Regions from separate parts of the Mesorhizobium sp. W050 genome, predicted to be linked through region 1. Evidence: predicted binding sites of a transcription regulator. Region 1 holds the regulator's gene; the other holds the start of a gene.
What was found. Region 1 encodes LexA, which represses DNA repair genes until DNA is damaged. Its sites were predicted from a motif close to TGTTCNNNNTGTGTTCNG; they were not measured.
Positions count from the first base shown of each region.

Region 2: a site for LexA is predicted at 4,849-4,866, ahead of ACYG9Y_RS24805 (YifB family Mg chelatase-like AAA ATPase). Genes of this name have one in related genera too.

Region 1 covers NZ_JBTTIH010000001.1:2,419,603-2,427,454, reverse strand. The annotation lists gene ACYG9Y_RS11705 (ComEC/Rec2 family competence protein) at 1-1,313, shown strand, start outside; gene lexA (transcriptional repressor LexA) at 1,307-2,089, opposite strand; gene ACYG9Y_RS11695 (GntR family transcriptional regulator) at 2,295-3,059, opposite strand; gene kynU (kynureninase) at 3,227-4,474, shown strand; gene kynA (tryptophan 2,3-dioxygenase) at 4,482-5,318, opposite strand; gene ACYG9Y_RS11680 (AMP-binding protein) at 5,315-6,940, opposite strand; gene ACYG9Y_RS11675 (alpha/beta hydrolase) at 7,107-7,852, shown strand, end outside.
Region 2 covers NZ_JBTTIH010000001.1:5,142,136-5,149,987, forward strand. The annotation lists gene ACYG9Y_RS24780 (glycosyltransferase) at 1-827, shown strand, start outside; gene ACYG9Y_RS24785 (GtrA family protein) at 832-1,206, shown strand; gene gshB (glutathione synthase) at 1,342-2,295, shown strand; gene ACYG9Y_RS24795 (glycosyltransferase family 2 protein) at 2,388-3,461, opposite strand; gene ACYG9Y_RS24800 (glycosyltransferase) at 3,646-4,710, shown strand; gene ACYG9Y_RS24805 (YifB family Mg chelatase-like AAA ATPase) at 4,961-6,493, shown strand; gene ACYG9Y_RS24810 (malate synthase G) at 6,699-7,852, opposite strand, start outside.

The sequences.
Region 1 (7,852 bases):
CAGCACTCGTCTCCATCGCCGCCTATCTCGTCATTTCAGGCGTCGTGGTTGCCGCCGAGCGCAGCTTCATCATGCTGGCGGTCATGCTTGTCGCCGTGCTGTTTGATCGCGCCGCACTCACCATGCGCAATCTGGCGATCTCCGCCATCGCCGTCATCCTGGTGTCGCCGCACGAGGTGGTCGGTCCCAGCTTCCAGATGTCGTTTGCCGCCACCGCCGCCCTTGTCGGCGCCTATGCCGGCTGGGCCGATTACCGCGCCGACAAGGTGAGAACGCCGCCGGCAAAGCGCTCCTTCGTCGGCTTCCTGTCGCGAAAATTCGCGCTGGCCATGGGCGGCCTCGCCATGACCTCGATCATCGCCGGCAGTGCAACCTTGCTGTTCGCCATCTGGCATTTTCAGCGTGTGTCGCCGCTCAGCCTGATCGCCAATCTGGCCGTGATGCCGATTGTTTCGTTGATCGTCATGCCTTTTGCCGTGCTCAGCGCACTGGCGATGCCGTTCGGCGCCGACGGGCCGTTCCTCTATGTGATGGGCAAGGGTCTGATGGCGATGATCGCTATATCGGCCTGGATTTCCGAGCGCTCGCCGGTCGACGCCGTCGGGCTGATCTCCATCCGCTCGGTGCTGTTGGTGGCGGTCGCCCTCGTCATCGCCACCATGGCCACCACCTGGCTCAGGCTGGCGGCCGTGCCTTTCGCGCTGGCCGGCCTGTTGACGGTGCCGCAGGTGCTTACGCCCGACGTGCTCATATCCGAGGATGCGCATCTGGTGGCCATGCCGATCGGTGGCGGCGAACTCGCCCTCAACCGCGAACGCTCCAACGAATTCACCACGGACAATTGGAAACGGGCGCTGCGGGCCGAAACCATTATCCCACCTGAGATTTTCGAGTCAACAGATACGCGGTTCGATCTCGATCCGCTCGATCTGCCGCCCGGCTCGCCCTTCTATTGCACCGGCGATCTCTGTATCGCCCGGCACCCTTCCGGAGCCATTGTAGCGCTTGCGAAAGACCGCAAGACGGCGCGGCCGGCCTGTGCCTTCGCGAGCCTGATCGTCATCGATGACGCCACCGCCTACAATCCGTGCCGCGACCCGCTGGTGCTGGTCGTGACGAAGAAACAGCTGGCCCGCGACGGCAGCGCCGCCGTCTTCTTCGATCCGCAATCGGCAGCTGCAGCGCCAACCATCCGCTTCGCCGTCGACAAGCCGTATCGCCCCTGGCACGAGCAGCGCCGCTTCTCACGCGAAGCCCGAGGCCTGCCGCCCTACAAGCAGCGTGAAAAGTACAAACCTAAGCCGGCTCAGTAACGCCTGATCAGCCCGACCAGCTTGCCCTGCACCTTGACCCTGTCGGGGCCGAAGATGCGGGTTTCGTAGGCCGGGTTTGCGGCTTCCAGCGCGATCGAGGCGCCCTTGCGGCGGAAGCGTTTCAGGGTCGCTTCCTCGTCGTCGACCAACGCCACCACGATCTCGCCGGGGCTGGCAGTGTCGGCATTGCGGATGATGACCGTATCGCCGTCGAAAATGCCGGCTTCGATCATCGAATCGCCCTTGACCTCGAGCGCGTAGTGTTCGCCGCCCATGATCATGTCGGGCGGCACCGAGATCGAATGGGTCTGATGCTGGATGGCGTCGATCGGCACGCCGGCGGCGATGCGTCCCATCACCGGGATTGAAATCGAGGAAACGGCATCGTCATTGCCGGCAGACATCGAACGCGACGGCGAGACCGGCTTGATCTGGCGGCCGAGACCGCCTTGGCCCATCCCGCCTTGTCCCTGGCCGCCTTGCCCTTGCCCGGCTTGACCAAGACTGCCCTGAATGACGCTCGGCGAAAACTTCCTCGCCGCGTTGAGGCCTGGTGCGATCGAGTCGGGTAGCCGCAGCACTTCCAGCGCGCGCGCCCGGTTCGGCAGCCGGCGAATGAAACCGCGCTCCTCAAGCGCCGTGATCAGTCGGTGGATGCCGGACTTGGAGGCGAGGTCGAGCGCTTCCTTCATCTCGTCGAAGGACGGCGGGATTCCGCTCTCCTTCAGGCGTTCATGGATGAACATCAGAAGCTCATGTTGTTTGCGCGTCAGCATCGCGGCCCCCAAGGGTTCTGAAACCAGAATCAGAAAAAACAAACCCAGAACAAACACTATCTGTTCCAGTTGTGTTCCGCAACCTTTTAAAGTTTAATGAATGTGTTGACGTTTTGTTCAGCGTAACGTTCGGCACCGCGAGCGGCGCTCGTAGTCGTTGGCCGGCAACGGGGTGAAACGAAGACAAAGTGCCCTGCGTCGTCGGCTATGATCGCCGCTTCCTTTTCGGACGGGGCTGCGCAGCATCCGCGCCGGGTTCGCTCTGGGCATAGACCTGCAGCGTGTAGCCGATGTGAGCGGTCATCAGAGTTTTCGCACGTTCGACGTCGCGATCGAGGGCCGCTTCCATCAGGGCGGTATGGTGTTCGATCGCCACGGCGTCGCGCAGGGCCGCCACGGCCTTCCGGTGTCCATCCGTGCGGCCGGCGGCGGCGCGCAGCGTCGGGGCCAGACCCAGAAAGCGGTGATGGCGATGCAATTGGTCGGAAATCGTTGCATTGAAGCGCAGCAGCCAGCTGGATGTCGCGGCACTGAGCAGCGCCGCATGGAAGGCATCGTGTTTTTCGTACCACGCGTCGACCGCATCATCCGATGGATCGTCGAGAACAGACCCGCACCGTGAGAGACGATAGTGGGCGGCAACGACCGCGTCTTCCCACTCACGGTCGCCCTTCTCGATCGATTCCACCAGCAGGGGCAGTTCGACCACCAGCCGCGCACGCGCCAAATCCTCGAGCTCCGCCCGAGAGACGGGAGCGACCGCAAACCCGCGGTTGCTGATGGCGGTCACAAGCCGTTCCGCCTCCAGCCGCGACAGCGCCTCGCGCAACGGCGTCCAGCCGATGCCGTAGGTGTTGCGCAGCGTGCTCAGCTTCAACGGCGCGGCAGGCGCCAGCCGGGTCGCAAGAATATCGCGCCTGAGCAGGCGATAGGCTGCTTCCGTCTTCGAGGTCTGCTCGTCATCCAGCATCGTGATCCATCAGACATAAACGCTCGGCGGATCATTATATATCAAAGCCTTTCAACGGGTGAATTATATATAATATTTGACAGTTCAAGGGCGACCACTCAAGATCGCCGGCATGTTTGGGCGGCAGGCTCCGCCGCGCGCGTTTGTCCATGGAAGGGCGCCGGATCATGAGCACGACACCCGATCTCGCTACAATCGAAGCAATGGATGCCGCCGATCCGCTGCGCTCCATGCGTGAACGCTTTGTCTTGCCGCAAGGCGTGATTTATCTCGACGGCAATTCGCTGGGTGCCGCGTCAGCGGTCGTCTTCAGCGAACTGCAGCAGGCCGCCACGCAGGAATGGGCGCAGGACCTCATTCGCGCCTGGAACACGGCTGGCTGGTTCAACATGCCGGTGGAACTGGGAGATCAGCTCGGACGACTGATCGGCGCGGCTGACGGGCAGACGGTGGTCTGCGACACAACCTCGATCAACATCTACAAGCTGCTGCACGCCGCGCTCGGCATGCGGCCGGCTCGGTCGGCCATCGTTGCCGAGGGCGACAGTTTCCCGACCGACCTCTACATGGCCGAAGGCGTCGCCTCGACCCGGCCGGGAACGCGGCTGCGGCTGGAGGGCGTCGACGCGGCCGCAATCGAGGAGCTGATCGACGACAGCGTTGCCGTCATCCTGGTCAACCACGTAAACTACAAATCCGGCCAGTTGCGCGACATGGCGGCGCTGACGCGCAAGGCACATGACGCTGGCGCGCTGATCATCTGGGACCTCTGCCACACCGCCGGCGCCTTGCCGGTCGAACTCGACCGTGCCAATGCCGATTTCGCTGTCGGCTGCACCTACAAATACCTCAATGGCGGCCCGGGCTCGCCGGCCTTCATCTACGCGGCCGAGCGCCACCATGGTGATATCAGGCAGCCGCTCAGCGGCTGGTGGGGCCATGCGCGGCCCTTTGCCTTCGAGCAGGGCTTTGCCGTCGGCAGCGGGATCCGCCGCTTCCTGTGCGGAACGCAGCCGGTGCTGTCGATGCGGGCGCTCAAGGGCGCGCTCGATATCTGGAACGACGTCGACATGGCGGCGGTGCGCAGAAAAAGCATCGCACTGACCGACCTGTTTATCCAGCTCGTCGAAGCCAGATGCGGCGCCTACGGCCTTGAACTCGAAAGCCCGCGCGACGGCAGCCAGCGCGGCAGCCAGGTGTCGTTCCTCCATCCGCATGGCTATCAGGTGATGCGGGCGCTGATCGAGCGCGGCGTGATCGGCGATTTCCGGGCGCCGTCGACCATCCGTTTCGGCTTCACGCCGCTCTATGTCGGTTATGGCGATGTCTGGCAGGCGGTCGAAGCGCTGGAGGATATTCTGCGCACCGGCGCCTGGCAGGACGCCCGCTTCGCGGTGAAGACCGCGGTCACCTGAGGAACTACTAGAGCCGGGTGCGGACCGTCCAGAGCTCCGGAAACAGCACGACCTCCAGCATCTTCTTCAGATAGGAGGCGCCTGAGGTGCCGCCCGTGCCGCGCTTCAAGCCGATGATGCGCTCGACCGTGGTGACGTGGTTGAAGCGCCAGCGGCGGAAATAATCCTCGAAGTCGACCAGCTTCTCGGCCAGTTCGTAGAGCATCCAGTAGCGCTGCGGGTCGCGGTAGACGGTTTGCCAGGCAGCCAGCACTTCTTCGTTCTCGACGCGCGTCTCGCGCCAGTCCGTGCGACTGGCGTCGGCGCCGATGTCGAAGCCATTGCGCGCCAAAAGCAGAAGCGCCTCGTCATAGAGCGACGGCGTGGCCAGGATGGCTTCCAGCCTGTCCGCAAGGTCGGGCCGGTGCTTGTGCGGCCCGAGCATGGCAAGGTTGCGGTTGCCGGCCATGAACTCGATAGCGCGGTACTGCCACGACTGGAAGCCCGAGGATTGGCCGAGCGCGTCGCGAAACTCGGTGTATTCGCTTGGCGTCATCGTGCGCAGCACGTCCCAGGCATTGTTGAGCTGCTCGAAGATGCGCGCGACGCGAGACAGCATCTTGAAGCTCGGTTCGAGGCGGTCGGCGCGGATTGAGCGGATCGCGGCGCCGATCTCGTGCAAAGCGAGCTTCATCCACAATTCCGATGTCTGATGCTGGATGATGAACAGCATCTCGTCATGGGCCGAAGACAGCGGCGCCTGCGCATCGAGCACCTTGTCCAGCTGCAGATAGTCGCTGTAGGACATCCGCTCCTTGAACGACATCTGCGCGCCATCGGACGCCGGATCGTGCGGCTTAATCAATTGCTCTTCTCCGCGCGCAACCGGAATCGCTGGATCTTGCCGGTCTGGGTTTTGGGCAAGGCGTCGATGAACTTCACCGAACGCGGATATTTGTAGGGCGCGATCGTTGCCTTGACGTGGTCCTGCAGGCGTTTGACGGTCAATGCGTCCGGCGAAACACCTTGCACAAGCACGATATGCGCCTCGACGATCTGGCCGCGTTCACCGTCCTCGGCGCCGGTCACCGCGCATTCGGCGACGTCGGGATGCGAGAGCAGCGCCGCTTCGACCTCGGGGCCGGCGATGTTGTAGCCGGCGCTGACGATCATGTCGTCGGAACGCGCGGCGAAGTGGAAGAAGCCATCCTCGTCCTGCGTGAACGTATCGCCGGTGAGATTCCAGCCATCGCGGACATAGTCCTTTTGCCTGGCATCGGCCATGTAGCGGCAGCCGGTCGGGCCGCGCACCGCCAGCCGGCCAGTAGAGCCGCGCGGCAGCTCCCGCATCTCGTCATCGACGATGCGTGCCTGATAGCCGCCGACGGGTTTGCCGGTGGAGGCCGGCTTCATGTCGTCGAAGCGGTTGGAGATGAAGATATGCAGCATCTCGGTGGCGCCGATCCCATCGAGGATCGGCTTGCCGGTCTTCTCAGTCCATTCCTCGAAGACAGGCGCCGGCAGCGTCTCGCCCGCCGAAACCGCGACGCGCAGCGAGGACAGGTCAGCGCCTTGATCCATGGCCTTGAGCATGGCCCGATAGGCGGTTGGAGCGGTGAAGGAAATGGTCGCTTTGTAGGTCTCGATGATGTGGATCATGTTGGGTGGCGTCGCCTGTTCCAGCAGCGTCGCCGCGGCGCCGAAACGCAGGGGGAAGATGGCGAGCCCGCCAAGACCGAAGGTAAAGGCAAGGGGCGGGGAGCCGACGAAGATGTCGTCGGGCGTCACCTCCAGGATTTCGCGGGCATAGGCGTCGGCGACGATCAGCAGGTCGCGGTGGAAATGCATCGTCGCCTTCGGCACGCCGGTGGTGCCGGAGGTGAAGCCGAGCAGCGCGACATCGTCGCGGCCGGTGTTAACGGCAGTGAAGGTGACCGGCTTGTCGAGGGCGGCTCGGTCGAGTTCCGCGTCATGGTTGGCCGTGCCGTCGAAGCCAATGACCTGCTTGAGATACGCACTGCCCTTGGCGCAGGCGGTCATCTCGTCCATCAGCCTCGTATCGCAAAGTGCGACCGTGATTTCCGCCTTGTCGACGATCTTGGCGAGTTCGCCGGCACGCAACATCGGCATGGTGTTGACGACCACCGCGCCCACCTTGGTGGCGGCCAGCCAGCAGGCGACCATGGCCGGATTGTTGGCCGAGCGGATCAGCACCCGGTTGCCCGGCTTGACACCGTAATTCTCGGCCAACGCATGGGCGAGCCTGTTAGTCCAGTCGGACAGTTCCTTGTAGGTGCGGCGGCGGCCATTGCCGATCAGCGCGGTGTGGTCGCCGAAGCCTTTTTCGACCAGCCTGTCGGTCAATTCGACGCCGGCATTTATGTGGTCGGGATAGTCGAAGCCGTCGAGCAAAAACTCCGGCCATTGCTCCGGCGGCGGCAGGTTGTCGCGCGTGAATGTGTCGATATGCGCTGATGGCCCAAGCATTTTCGGCTGCCCCTGTCTGCCTCGCGCCCATGGCTGAACAAGGCGCAGGATCGCACCAGTCGAAATTTGTTTCAAGCCTAAAATGTTTTTAGGTCGCAGGATTGACGCCGCCCTGTTCGGCGGCCATTCCTGTCGACTGAACTGAAGCCATCCGGGAGGGATGCAGATGCTCCAACATCGTGTTGCCGATTGGGACAATGCCTACGCCAACGGCGACAACATTGCCGGCAGCAATCGCTGGCCGGCCGCGTGGGACACAGCGGCACAGGCTTTTCGCGACACAATGTCGGCGTCCGGTCGGGCCAAGCTCGACATCGCCTATGGCGACAGCCCGCGCAACAGGCTCGATCTGTTCCTTCCCGATGTCATGCCCAAAGGGCTCGTCGTCTTCATCCATGGCGGTTACTGGAAGGCGTTCGACAACAAGCCATGGTCGCATCTGGCCAACGGCGCGGTTGCCAATGGCTTTGCCGTGGCAATGCCGACTTACACGCTTTGTCCCGACATACGCATTTCCGGCATCGTCAGGGAAATCGCGGCGGCGATCGGCAAGGCGGCGACGATGGTCGGCGGGCCGGTGATCCTGACCGGGCATTCCGCCGGCGGCCATCTCGCCTCCAGGATGGTGACGACAACGACGCCTCTGGCCGCCGATGTGGCCGGCCGCATACGCAATGTCGTCTCGATCTCCGGGGTTCATGATCTGCGGCCGATCATGCGGACGGGGATGAACGCGACACTGGCCATCGATGAAGCGGAAGCACTGGCCGAAAGCCCGGTTCTGCTGCGCCCCATGCAGGGCGCGCGCATCACCTGCTGGGCCGGCGGCGGCGAGCGGGCGGAGTTCCTGCGCCAGAATGCGCTGCTTGCCAACATCTGGATCGGCCTCGGCGCCACGACCAGCACAGTGGT
Region 2 (7,852 bases), 2.7 Mb from region 1:
CCATCGTCGTCCGCGAGCCGCGCCAGGGCAAGGGCAATGTCGTGCGGCGCATGTTCGCCGACATCGATGCGGACATCTATCTGATGGCCGATGGCGACGGCACCTATGCGCCGGAAGATGCCTCGCTGCTGATCAACATCCTGCAGACCGAGCGCTGCGACATGGTGGTTGGCACCAGGCGCGGCGTCACCGACGATGCCGGCCGTTCCGGCCATGCCTTCGGCAACCGCATCTTCAACAGCCTCTACAAGCGGCTGTTCGGCGCCGACTTCACCGACATCTTCTCCGGCTACCGCGTCTTCTCGAGGCGTTTCGTCAAGAGCTTTCCCGCGGTTTCCGGCGGCTTCGAGATCGAGACCGAAATGTCGGTGCATGCCTCGCAGCTCAAACTGCCGGTGAGCGAGATCGCGCTCGATTATGGCCGCCGGCCTGAGGGATCGTCGTCGAAGCTGTCGACCTATCGCGACGGCGCCAGGATCCTGTGGATGTTCGCCATGCTGATGAAGGAAACGCAGCCGCTGCGCTTCTTCGGCGCCTTCGCGATTTTCTTCCTGGCGTCGAGCCTTGCCCTGATGACGCCGGTGCTGATCGAATTCGCCCAGACCGGCCTCGTGCCGCGCATGCCGACCTGGGTGCTGTCGGTCGGCCTGCTGCTGCTCTCGATGCTTGCGATGGTGACCGGATTGATCCTCGATTCGGTATCGCGCGGACGCGCCGAGCAGAAGCGCATTTTTTATCTCTCGGTGCCGTCAGGCCGGGTCGAACGGCGCGAACGCACTGGTGAAATCCCGAAGGCCGAACCGGGCAAGACGCCCCGGGCCGCCTGAGGCCGTGAGCCGGCTCGTCCGCTTCGTCCTGGCCGGCGGCGTTGGTTTCGTCGCCGATGCCGCGGCGCTCTGGCTGCTCTTGGCGGTGACGCCGCTCGGTCCCTTCGTCGCCCGTGTCCTGTCGATCGGCTTTGCGCTGTGCGTCACCTGGCAGATCAACCGGCACCTGACCTTTTCGCCGTCGAGCCGCGGCGTGGCGCAGGAGGGCGCACGCTATGGCGGCGTCGGCATCGCCACCAGCATCGTCAACTATCTCGTCTACTGCGCCATCCTGTTCGCGCTGCCGGCAATGCCGCCGCTGGCGGCACTTGCGATCGCCTCGCTGGTAGCGATGGCGCTGTCGTTCCTCGGTTACTCCCGGCTGGTCTTCGACCGTTAGGGGGTCTGGGCCAAGCAAGCGCGATTGGCAGAAGCCGCCAAGTTCCGTATATCGGCGACTTGCCTTGCCGCAATTCCGGACGGAAAACCGCTACGCACTTTTCCTGGACTTGCTCGACCCGCTGGAGACCAGAAGATGACCCTGAAGATCGCCGTCCAGATGGACCATGTCTCCACCGTCTCGATCGCCGGCGACACGTCGTTTGCGCTGTCGCTGGAGGCGCAGCGGCGCGGGCACCAATTGTTCCACTATACGCCGGACCGGCTGTCGATGCTGGGCGGCAAGGTGTTTGCCCGCATCGAGGAGATGAAGCTCCGCGACGAGAAGGGCAATCATTTTTCGCTGGGCGACAAGGTGCGCACCGACCTGTCGGAGATGGATGTGATCCTGCTGCGCCAGGATCCACCCTTCGACATGAACTACATCACCACGACGCATATTCTGGAGCGCATTCACCCGAAGACATTGGTCGTCAACGACCCGGCCTGGGTGCGCAACAGCCCGGAAAAGATCTTCGTCACCGAATTCCCCGATCTGATGCCCGAAACGCTGATCACCAAGGATCCCCAGGAGGTCGCGGCCTTCCGCAAGGAATTCGGCGACATCATCGTCAAGCCGCTCTATGGCAATGGCGGCGCCGGCATCTTCCATCTCAAGGAGGGCGACCGCAACCTCGCCTCACTGCTCGAAATGTTCGCCCAGCTGTCACGCGAGCCCTATATCGTCCAGCGCTATCTCAAGGATGTGCGCAAGGGGGACAAGCGCATCATCCTGATCGACGGCGAGGCGGTCGGCGCCATCAACCGCGTGCCGGCCGACCACGATTCCCGCTCCAACATGCATGTCGGCGGCCGCGCCGAAAAGACCGAGCTGACGCAACGCGAACGCGAAATCTGCGCCCGCATCGGCCCGTCCCTGAAAGAACGCGGCTTCATCCTCGTCGGCATCGACGTTATCGGCGACTACATGACCGAGATCAACGTGACCTCGCCGACCGGCGTGCGCGAAGTGCAGCGTTTTGGCGGCGCCGATATCGCCAGCCTGTTCTGGGACGCGGTAGAGGCGAAGCGGCGGAATTTGGCCGCGTAGTGTGCGTTGCTACGGAGGACTTTGGTGGGTCCAGAGAAGCATCGAAAGATGCTCTTTATCGGGTAAGACTGCCGAGCAAGCGGCTCATCAAATCAAACTATGTCCCGGAAGCGCCGAGGCCTCAGTTTCGGAGGAAGGAGACCGATAAGTCTGGTCTGCAATTTTCGCTGTGGTGTTGCCCAGTCTTTCAGCAGAAAACCCGCATCGGAGTTCTTTTCCAGCAATGCAAAAGCCGCAGACAGTCCGATCAGGTCGACCAAGGTCCTGCGCATTGAGTGGCGGGAGATTAAATGCGCCAGTCCCGGCGCCACTTCGCACCAACGATTGGCCAGTGCCCGCCGTATCGCTATTTCAGTATCAGGCGACATCCTGCCGAGGCCAACTCCGGTACCCAGGATGCGCCCGTCCGCCCAGCCATTGCCGCCGTGAAGCCGATAACTGCCAAGAGCCCGCCCAATCCTCACGGTTCCGCCGATCATATGGGCGGCACGAGCCATATAACCATCGGCACATATCTTTATTTCGTCCGGATCGGATGGACGCATGATTTCAAGCGGAGCTCGACGAAACATCATCCCCGATGTGGTTGACCAAAACCAACCCACGGTACCCCGATCAATAAATAATAATGTCGGGTCAGCTTCAGTGTCGACATGCAGGTAGCCGCTCATTTTCGGCATCGATCGCGGGTCGTTCAGGTGGAATACGGGATGACCGCCCGCAAGCAGGTTGCCGGCCGTATCTATCACCACCTCATCGGAGCTCGACATTGCCGCGATACGAGTGTGGCTGAGATGCGCTCTCACATGGCATTCTATGAAGTCAGGATGCCATGCATCGTCACCGTCAAGAAAGGAGATCAGGGGTCCGGCTGTCGCGTCAAGCCCGGTCATCATTGTTGCCAACTGCCCGCCATTTTGCAGTCGGGGCAGAAGGCGGAAACGACTGTCGCCAAGCTGAGACAGACACTCTTCAATCCTTCGGCGGGAAGCGTCGGTCGAAAAATCATCGACCACCACGCACTCGAACGCAGTGTATGTCTGCGCCGCTACGGATCGGATCGCAGTGTCGATGAATGCCTCTTGATTGAAACAGCCTACGCAAACGGATACGGTTGGTAGCGCGATGTGAGAACCAGCCCCGCTTGGGACGATGTTTTCTTTCAAGAGGCGCTTCTCCGTACACCAGATTTGATCGCCTGAGATATTCCGTCGATCAACTGGCGATGTTTCTTTGCCAAATTTCTCTCTGTCGAAGCGAGTTTTGCCCCGCACTCAAGATCGCAATTGCCGCATGTTGACCCTACAGCACGGGTATCGCCCTCCTACCAAATTCGAGATTGTCAGAGCCATGCTGCGTCATGGCCACAAAGTCAGAAAGGGGCACCCTTCCGCGAAGTCGCAACCTGCTCTTCAGGCCAGTTTGCTGTCTGACGATCCGTTCATATCCTATTCGGGAATGTCCGGTACGCCGCTCGGATTAGCAAGTCATATGCCTTTCCTTCCACGCGGCCACCGCGCCTGGTTTCTCATCTCGCCAACCTGGTCCATCGAAAACAGTGCTAGCGTCAAAACCATCCGGACCTATGCCGTTCTGCATAGACTCAAGAACCCCCGTCACTCGCTAATCTTCCTATCCAACACTCAGGCCGAGGCTGATCTGTTGAATCAGTCCGGCGAGGCCGCCGTCCTGCACAACAAGACGTCAACAACCTCCGAACACATATTCAGGCCTCTCGATGACGTCCCTGTAGAATTTGATGCAATCTACAATGCGCAGCTGGCTCCGTGGAAGCGCCATGACTTGTCGCTTGGCATCCAGCGTTGCGCATTTGTCTTCTATCGAGATTCAAGCGGATCCTCCACGACGGAGTCGGAAAGAGCGCGAATAAATCGGCATAGGGAGCTCGCGCCGCATCACGTCTTTATCAACGAGTTTGACGGCACCGGCAAGCCTGTCCGATTGGCACCGGCTCAGGTGAACACGCATCTAAATCGTGCAGCCGTGGGAATCTGTCTCTCTCACCTGGAAGGACCAATGTTCGCCAGCACGGAATATCTTCTCGCGGGCCTTCCAGTGGTCACGACGCCGAACCATGGCGGCCGAGACCTTTATCTGGATGACGACTATTCGCTCACAGTTCCACCCGATCCTCGATCCATCGCGGAGGCTGTCTTAGCGCTGAAGGAGCGACGAATTCCCCGGGATTACATTCGTTCGCAAACTTTGAAACGAATCGAACGAGACCGCGGGCGGTTCATAGACCTTGTAAACGAGATTTTTCTGGAGAGCGGCTCTTCGCGCCGGATCGCCCTGCCTTGGCCTTTCAGATATCCTGTCATGGAGTGGCTTCCACCGCAGGTCGCGATCGATCGATCGCTTTCAGGTTCGGTCGATGCCTTCATCACCGCTTAGAAGCAACACCCTCAGATCGCCGAAGGGCCTAGTCGCCCTTGTTAAACGCGGTCGAGGAGGCGGAGCAGCCGTTCCATTTTGCTTGGCCATCTTCCTTTTTTGCAACCGGCACAGCGCGCTGCAGCCACCACGAATGCATGTTCCTGTAATGTTCTTGCCTTGGCCTGAAATCTATGGTTGTCTTGTCCTGACGTCGCTCGCGGTCTGAACCACAAGGCCGAGGCGAGCCGATATCCGGGGGCAGAGCAAGATGGTGGCGCGGGTTCGCACGGTTGCTTTCCAGGGCATCGAGGCCGTACCGGTCGATGTCCAGGTGATGATCGCGCCGGGCAAGGTCGGCATGCAGATTGTCGGCCTGGCCGACAAGGCGGTGGCCGAAAGCCGCGAGCGGGTGCAGGCGGCGCTGCACGCTTCGGGCCTGTCGATGCCGTCGAAGAAGGTGACGGTCAACCTGGCGCCTGCCGACCTGCCCAAGGAAGGGAGCCATTACGACCTGCCGATCGCGCTCGGCCTGATGGCGGCACTCGGCGCCATTCCGGGCGATATGCTGGCGTCTTATGTCGTGCTGGGTGAATTGTCGCTCGACGGCACCATTGCCGCGGTGGCCGGCGCGCTGCCGGCGGCGATCGGCGCCAATGCCGAGGGAAAGGGCCTGATCTGCCCGTTCGGCTGCGGGCCGGAAGCGGCCTGGGCGGGCAAGGATTTCGACATATTGGCGCCGCGCAGCCTGATTGCCATCGCCAATCATTTTCGCGGCACGCAGGTGCTGTCGCGGCCCGAGCCCGGCATCCATGTCTCGGCCCGCGACCTGCCCGACCTTTCAGACATCAAGGGCCAGGAAAGCGCCAAGCGGGCGCTGGAAGTGGCGGCGGCCGGCGGCCACAATCTGTTGATGGTCGGGCCTCCCGGCTCGGGAAAATCGATGCTGGCGCAGAGGCTGCCTTCAATTCTGCCGCCACTGGCACCGAAGGAACTTCTTGAAGTCTCGATGATCGCCTCGGTGGCCGGCGAGCTCGGCGAAGGCAAGCTCACCGACCGGCGGCCGTTCCGCGCCCCGCACCATTCGGCCTCGATGGCGGCAATGGTCGGCGGCGGCATCAGGGCGCGGCCGGGCGAAGTATCGCTTGCCCATAACGGCGTCCTGTTCCTCGACGAGTTTCCCGAATTCACGCCGCAGACCTTGGATGCGCTGCGCCAGCCGCTGGAGACCGGCGACTGCATGATCGCGCGCGCCAACCACCGCGTCACCTATCCAGCGCGCATCCAGCTGGTGGCGGCGATGAACCCGTGCCGTTGCGGCATGGCCGGCGAGCCCGGCTATCGCTGCCTGCGCGGCGAACGCTGCCGCACCGATTACCAGGCGCGCATCTCAGGCCCGTTGCTCGACCGCATCGACCTCAGGATCGAGGTACCGGCGGTCTCGGCCGCCGACCTGATCCGGCCCGACCGAGCGGAGAAAAGCGCAGCCGTCGCCCAGCGCGTGGCGCGCGCCCGCACCATCCAGCGCGAACGTTTCGAGCGGCTGGGCGTTACCAGCGCCACCACCAACGCCCATTGCTCGCCTTCTGTTATCGAGGACATCGCCGCGCCGGACGCAGCAGGCCTGTCGCTGCTGAAAGACGCCAGCGAGAAACTCGGCTTTTCTGCGCGCGCCTATCACCGCGTGCTCAAAGTGGCGCGCACACTGGCTGACCTCGACGCCAGCGAAACCGTCGGCCGAATTCACCTGGCCGAGGCGATTTCCTACCGCATGATGTCGGAGCGGGTAGCGCAGGCGGCGTAACGCTCCTCCTTGAGGGGAAGGTGACCGCGAAGCGGCCGGGTGGGGTCGCCGAAGAATGCTCGATCTTTTTTGAAGCCGAGCCGAGAAAGGGCCTCTGCGATGACATTGCTTGTAGTGTCGTCCGAAGGGAGTCGGCGCACTTCACGCAGGACCCCACCCGGCCCTTCGGGCCACCCTCCCCTCAAGGGGGAGGGAAACGCAGGCGCTAATTCGCCCGCGCTTTCGCCTTCAGCTCCAGCCGCCGCCTGTGCAGCACCGGCTCCGTGTAGCCGTTCGGCTGCTCGCGGCCCTTGAACACCAGATCGCAGGCGGCCTGGAAGGCGATGGACTTGTCGAAGTCGGTGGCCATCGGGCGGTAGAGCGGGTCGCCGGCGTTCTGCAGGTCGACGATCGCCGCCATGCGCCGCAGCGAATCCATCACCTGGATCTGCGAGCACACCTTGTGGTGCAGCCAGTTGGCGATGTGCTGCGAGGAGATGCGCAGCGTGGCACGGTCCTCCATCAGGCCGACATCGTTGATGTCCGGCACTTTCGAGCAGCCGACGCCCTGATCGATCCAGCGCACGACATAGCCCAGAATGCCTTGCGCATTGTTGTCGAGCTCGCGCTGGATCTCGTCGGGGGTCCAGTTCGGCCGCACCGCCACCGGCACCGACAATATATCATCGAGCTTCGCCTTCGGCCGGCTCTTGAGCGCCGCCTGGACGGCATGGACATCGACCTTGTGATAGTGCGTGGCGTGCAACGTCGCCGCCGTCGGCGACGGCACCCAGGCGGTGTTGGCGCCGGCCTTGGGATGTGCGATCTTCTGTTCCAGCATCGCCGCCATCAGATCGGGCATCGCCCACATGCCCTTGCCGATCTGGGCATGACCGGCCAGCCCGCATTCGAGCCCGGCGTCGACATTCCACGCCTCATAGGCGGAAATCCAGGCGGCCTGCTTCATGTCGCCCTTGCGGATCATCGGGCCGGCTTCCATCGAGGTGTGGATCTCGTCGCCGGTGCGGTCGAGGAAGCCGGTGTTGATGAACACGACGCGTTCCCTGGCGGCGCGGATCGCCTCCTTGAGGTTGACGGTGGTGCGCCGCTCCTCGTCCATGATGCCCATCTTGATAGTGTTTTTGGCCATACCGAGCAGCGCTTCGACGCGGTCGAAAATCTCGACTGCGAAGGCGACTTCCTCCGGCCCATGCATCTTCGGCTTCACCACATACATCGAGCCCGCGCGGGAATTCATCCGACGCCCGTTGGCGCCGACATCGTGCAGCGCGATCAGCGCCGTCATCGCCGCATCCAAGATGCCTTCCGGCACCTCGTTGCCATCGCGGTCGAGGATGGCCGGATTGGTCATGAGGTGAC